2 regions of the Mesorhizobium sp. B2-4-14 genome follow, and region 2 is predicted to be linked to the other one. Evidence: riboswitches for the same ligand, from Rfam matches in the RefSeq annotation. Region 2 holds a riboswitch; the other holds the start of a gene.
What was found. Region 2 has a riboswitch for glycine ahead of gcvT (glycine cleavage system aminomethyltransferase GcvT). Riboswitches for the same ligand answer to the same signal wherever they lie in the genome.
Positions count from the first base shown of each region.

Region 1: linked by a shared signal. The riboswitch ahead of FJ938_RS23840 (D-amino acid dehydrogenase) and the one ahead of gcvT (glycine cleavage system aminomethyltransferase GcvT) in region 2 are both predicted to bind glycine.

Region 1 covers NZ_VFVA01000034.1:33,735-36,938, forward strand. Annotated here, with positions in the region: gene FJ938_RS23830 (LysR family transcriptional regulator) at 1-491, opposite strand, end outside; gene FJ938_RS23835 (mandelate racemase/muconate lactonizing enzyme family protein) at 621-1,784, shown strand; glycine riboswitch at 1,939-2,044, shown strand; partial or broken gene FJ938_RS23840 (D-amino acid dehydrogenase) at 2,090-3,204, shown strand, end outside.
Region 2 covers NZ_VFVA01000026.1:44,470-47,673, forward strand. Annotated here, with positions in the region: gene gcvH (glycine cleavage system protein GcvH) at 1-279, opposite strand, end outside; gene gcvT (glycine cleavage system aminomethyltransferase GcvT) at 284-1,384, opposite strand; glycine riboswitch at 1,534-1,620, opposite strand; partial or broken gene FJ938_RS21040 (hypothetical protein) at 1,838-2,838, shown strand; gene FJ938_RS21045 (molybdopterin-binding protein) at 2,889-3,204, opposite strand, start outside.

The DNA.
Region 1 (3,204 bases), on a different contig from region 2:
TTGAACACTTCCGTATCGAAGAGCGGCGAATTCAGGGGGACTTCTCCTACCCCTTGATCAGTAAGTCCGATGTCGTGTCGCTGGTTCTCCATTTCGGAAACTATTGTGGCAGCCGAGCCGTTCATCACCCTGAACTCTTGTCCCCTTGAGGCCAGCTCGGCAATTGCACTCGGCACGAGATGCGTGACCGCATTGCTCGCCGCGATGATTGAGATCCGCGGGATCGGCAGCGGTTCAAGGCGGTTAAACCGGATGCGAATGTCCCTCAGTTGCTGCATTACCGGGCATATCTGTTCGAAAAGGACCTTCGCCTCCGCTCTCGGTGTGATGCGCCCAGCGTGTCTGTCGAACAGTTTCGCCGCCAGTTGGTCCTCAAGCCCGTTAATGGTCATGCTGACCGCAGGCTGTGTGCGCCCAAGATTCTTGGCGGCCTGAGAGATGCTGCCTGTGAGCATCACTTGATAAAAGGCCTCGAGTTGGTGGTACTTCATGGCTGTTGCGTCGGCCGATCTTTGGCATGGGTATAAGTCGCTCTTATAGAGATATCACAACTTTGATTTTGCACTGATAGGTTTTGATAGGCATCCTGCTAGCCAAACGATTGAGCAGGAATCCAAGCCATGCGAGTCACGAATGTCCGTGCCTATCATATCCCCACGGGCGGAGTGCGCCCGGTTCTGGTTGAGATCGAGACCGACGAGGGTATCACCGGATGGGGCGAGGCCGCCGTGGCTTATGGCTTGGGCGCTCGGGCAGCCGTTGGCATGGTGTCAGACTACGCTCCCCGGGTGATCGGCGCAGATCCGCGCTACCCGCGGCACGTCTATCACCATCTTTACGACAATTCGTTCTGGACCAAAGGGGGCGGCGCGATCTCGTTTGCCGCAATCAGCGCGATCGACCAAGCCCTATGGGATATCAAGGGCAAGGCTGCAGGCATGCCAGTGTACGAGTTCTTCGGTGGTTCTTTCGAGCCGAGGGCGCAGGTCTACGCAAACGGCTGGAACTACCACTGCAACGATGCCGTCACTTGGGCGAAGGCGGCGGAGCGGCCGTTGAAGGACGGCTACAGGATTTTGAAAAGCTATCCTTTGGCAACCCAACAGCCTGGCCGGACCTTGACGCATGTGCAGCGTCGGATGCTGTCGCCAGAAGAGTTTACGCGTGCTGTCGATCGCATTCGCAACCTGAAGGATGTTGTGGGCGACCAAGCGGAGTTGATGATCGACCTGTCCGGGGGGCTCAACAACGATCAGCTGCTGCACATCCTCGATCTCTGTGAGGAACTGAAGGTAATGTGGGTCGAGGAACCGCTCGATGCCTTCAATCTGAGTGGTCTCAAGAACCTTGCTGGGCGCTTCCGCTTTCCGATCGCTGCCGGCGAGCGGGTCTACACGCGCAACGGGTTCCGCAACCTGCTGGAGACAGGCGCGATCGACGTGGTGATGCCGGATGTCGGCAATTGCGGCGGCGTGTTCGAACTGGTTCAGATCGCAGCCATGGCCGAGGCCTACAACGCCCGCGTGTCTCCTCACAATTGCGCGTCAACGCTTTGTACGGCGGCTTCGCTCCAGGTATGGGCTGCGTGCGCGAATGCGATGCCGCTTGAGATCTACCCGTATCTTCCGCAGTCGGATGGATACGTGCAGGTCCTCGCCAATGCTCCTGAGGGTCGCATCAAGGACGGCTATCTCGAAGTTTTGGCGGAACCAGGCCTTGGGGCCACTGTCGAGACAAAACGGCTCGAAACCTACAGGCTATTTGACTATCGCTCGAGCAACTAGGCAATGTTGGGCAAAATGGACAGACGGAGAACCTAACGACCTATTAGCTTGCTGACATGCGTTCATGTGGCGGCATGGGAGAGTTCGACCAAGCGCTTTGGTCGGCACCGACGGAGCAACCCCCAGGAAACTCTCAGGTAAAAGTGACCATGCCGTTGAACGATCTGGAGAGAGGCGCGCAGGGTGCCCACCGAAGGGGAAAGCCGAATTGGCCAAGCCAACGCGGTTAAGCTCTCAGGTACAGCGACAGATTGGGGAAAGACCAGGGTTTCGGCCCGCCCCCCATTCTGTATACGGAGAGCGAAATGCCCCATATCGCCGTCATCGGCGCCGGAATAACCGGTGTCACGACCGCCTACGCTCTCCTTGAGCGGGGCTATCAAGTCACCGTCATCGACCGGCAACGCTATGCTGCGATGGAGACCTCGTTCGCCAACGGCGGGCAACTTTCCGCCAGTAACGCTGAGGTCTGGAATCACTGGTCGACAGTGCTGAAGGGCATCAAGTGGATGGCGCGGCGTGACGCGCCGCTGCTGATGAACCCGAAACCGACTTGGCACAAGTACGGGTGGTTGGCCGAGTTCGTCTCCAACATCGTGAACTATCGCGAGAACACGGTTGAGACGACGCGCTTGGCGATTGCGGCGCGGGAGCACCTGTTCGCGATTGCCAAGCGCGAGAATATCGACTTCGACCACGTCAGCCGCGGTATCCTTCACATCTGTTGGGACAAGCCAAGTTTCAAGCATGCCCTGAAGGTCAACCCGATGCTCGTCGAGGGTGGCCTCGACCGACGGCCTGTGACGGCTCAGGAAGTTAAGTCGATCGAGCCGACCTTGCACGGGGACTTCCACGGCGGTTTCTACACCCCGTCCGATTCCACAGGAGACATCCATAAGTTCACATCCGGCCTGGCCAGCGCCTGCCAGCGGCGCGGTGCGCGGTTTATCTTTGATGCCACCGTCGAAAGCATCACCCACGATAGGAGCTTTCGCATAGGTTACGTTGATAATAGGCCGGACATCCGTCCGCGCTACGATCTGATCGAAGCTGATGGCATTGTTGTCTGTGCCGGACTGGCCAGTCGTCCTTCGCGCGCATTCTCGGTGATCGTGTGAATGTTTATCCGGTGAAAGGCTACTCCATCACCGTCGGCCTCGATGACGAAAACAGCCAAAGTGCTGCTCCTTGGGTAAGCCTTCTGGATGAGCGCGCCAAGATCGTCACCAGTCGACTTGGCGCCAGCAGGTTTCGTGTCGCCGGCACCGCCGAGTTCAATGGCATGAACCGTGACATCCGCCACGATCGTGTCGCTCCCTTGGTGGAGTGGACGCGTGCGCTGTTTCCCGGAGTAGATACCCACCGGGTCGTGCCGTGGGCCGGCTTGAGGCCGATGATGCCCAACATGATGCCACGGATC
Region 2 (3,204 bases):
GCCGGTGGCCGCCGAATTGACTAGCGACGGGTCGGACGACAGCGTGCCGTTGGCCTCGGTGATTTCGCCGTCGACCGGCGCGTACACGTCGGAGGCGGCCTTGACGGATTCGACCACGACCGCGGTATCGCCCTTGGCAAGCTTCCGGCCGGTCTCGGGCAGTTCGACGAAAACGAGGTCACCGAGCTGCTCCTGCGCGTAGTCGGTGATGCCGACGGTGGCGATGCCACCCTCGACGCTGAGCCATTCGTGATCGGCGGTGAAATAGGTCTTTGCCATGAGATTATCCTTTGCGGTAGCGATGAGGCGTGAAGGGCAGGGAACTGACGTCGACAGGGATTTTCGTGCCGCGCACGTCGGCGAAAATCCGTGTTCCGGGCTTTGCCAGCGGCGCCACGACATAGCCCATGGCGACCGGATGGCTGGCCGAGGGGCCGAAGCCGCCCGACGTCACATGGCCGGCAGGATGGCCGTCGGCGTCAAACAGCGCCGCGCCGGCGCGCACCGGCTGGCGTCCTTCCGGCTTCAGCCCGACGCGCTTTTGCGCCGGGCCGCGTTCCACGGCGGCGCGCAAGGCATCGGCGCCGATAAAGGCGCCGGAAGCCCTGATCTCCTTCGGAATAGCCCACATCAGCGCCGCCGCGGCGGGGTCTGTCTCCGGTGTGATGTCCTGGCCATGCAGGCAAAGTCCGGCTTCCAGCCGCAGGCTGTCGCGCGCGGCAAGACCGATCCAGAGCACGCGCTCATCTTCCAGCAGCTTCGCGACGAGGTCGCGCGCGTCGGGCTCCGGCAGGCCGATCTCGAAACCATCCTCGCCGGTATAGCCGGACCGGCTCATGAACCAGTTCTTCCTGGGTTCGACACCGTGCATGAACAGCAATGAGCCGGTTTCGATCCCGGCACGGGACAGCGCTGCCCAGGCCTCGGGCCCCTGGATGGCCAGGAAGACGCGGTCGAGCGGCTCGACCATGGCGTCGAAACCGGCTGCAAGTTCGCGCAGGTGCTTTTCGTCAGCGACGGCGTTGCCGGCATTGGCGACCACCATGAAGCGATCGGCGCCGAGCCGGGTAACGATCAGGTCGTCGAGAATGCCGCCGGCTTCGTTGAGGAAGAACGTCAGTTTGGATTGCGAAATTTCGAGCGCGCCGGCATCCAGCGGGCAGGCGCGGTCGAGCAGCGCAACGGCTTGCGGCCCACTGACCTCGAACAGTTTCATGTGCGAGATGTCGAAGAGACCCGCGTGCTCGCGGGTATGCAGATGTTCCTTCATGACGCCGGCCGGGTAGGTCAGCGGCATCGACCAGCCTGCAAAGGCGCCGAAGCGCGCGCCTGCGGCCGTGTGGATATCCTCAAGGGGGAGGTGTTTATCGTTGTCGCCCGTCATGTCGTCTCCAGAGTCGCACGCAATCGGCCGCGAATGGCGACCAGTCCGTGCCCCTCTGTCTGAAGCCTGAGAGACTCGCGCAGCCGGAACTCTGTCAGCGGCGCTTACACCTTCGGCGCGGGGGCAAGCCCCGACTTTCCAGAGTGTCTTTCCCGTCCACGGTTCTTTTGCCTGAGAGATTTCGGGCGATTTCCCCTTCGGCGGCAGCTCTCGCTGCTCTCTCCCGCAAACAGGTAGGACTCAAAGCCTGAGTCCTCGACGCGCCATCCATAGCCCGTCGGCGACACCTTGTCACCTCCCAGCGACATCTAAAGCGCGAAGCGCTGAACGGGTTTGGGCGATGCGCTTCGGGTATTTGTTCCGATGCGGCAAGCCTTCGCTAACCACACCGTTTGCCGGTTTTTCAAGACACTCCTGATATAGCAGGCTGATGTGAGGCGGATGGGGCGACGAATGGGCGGATCAATCATGAGCGCGCGGGTGGCGGGGCTGACATCAAAGATTAGCATTACTCCACAGGATGTCGTGATGCTGCGCCGCGACGTGTTCGCCGATGGTGTGGTCACGCGCGGCGAGGCCGAGGCCTTGTTCGCGCTCGACCAGACGGCGCGGGACAAATGCGCGGAGTGGGCGCCATTCTTTGTCGAGGCGGTGACCGATTACATCGTCCATCAGGAAAGGCCAGAGGGCTACATCTCGCAGGACAACGCCGACTGGCTGATCCGCACGATCTCGCGAGACGGCATGGTCGACAGCCGGACCGAACTCGAATTGCTGGTCCATGTGCTGGAAGAGGCGAAATCATCGCCGGACCGGCTTTGCGTTTATGCCCTGGAGCAGGTCGCCCACGCCGTTGTCGACGGCAAGGGGCCGCTGATGCTGGGCGGTGCGCTGGTCCCCGGACTGGTCGCCAAGGCGGAAGTCGACCTGCTGCGCCGCATCCTCTATGCCCATGGCGGTGACGGCAACATCGCCATTACCCGCGGCGAGGCCGAGGTGCTGTTCAGGATCAATGAACAGACCGCCCAAGCCAACAACGATCCTTCCTGGAACGAGTTGTTCGTCAAGGCAATCGCCAACTTCGTCATGTGCTCGGCCGGCTATGAAGCGCCGACTCGTGACGTGGCTTTGCGCCAGGAAACTTTCCTTGAGCATGCGGATGTGGAAATCGGCGGCTTCTTCAACCGCATGGTCTCCGGTGGCCTTGCCGGCATCATCGAGGCCTACCGGTCCCCGGATGACATCGAAGCCGAATGGGAGGCGAAGAACAGGGCAGCGGAGGCCTTGGCCCGGCGCGCCGAAACGATCGATGCCGGCGAAGCCAAATGGCTGGTCGAGCATATCGGGCTGAATCGGCCCCTTACGAAAACGAGCGCGCATTGCTGACCCTGATCAAGCATGCCTCGCCGGAGATTCATCCAGCTCTAAAGCCGCTGCTCGAAAAGGTTGCTTGAGTATTGGCTGTTAAGCCGTCGATGTCAGGCCACTATTCTCTCTCTGACTGTCAAATACCACCATACCAGTCGTAGCCATTGTCTTCCCAATAGCCGCCGCGGCCGCCCCCGACGCCGGCGAAACCGTCGACCAGTTCGATCCTGGAGAGATATTTCGGCATCTTGTAGCCAAGCTGGCGCTCGACGCGGACGCGCAGCGGCGCGCCATTCTCGACCGGCAAGGGTTTGCCATTCAGGCCGTAGGCAAGGATCGTCTGCGGATGGCGAGCGTCGATCAGATCAATCGTGCCGTAATATTTCACGTCGCCGGACAGGCCGCGGTCGATCGTGTCGAGGCAATGGAACATCACGTAGCGCGCCTGCGGC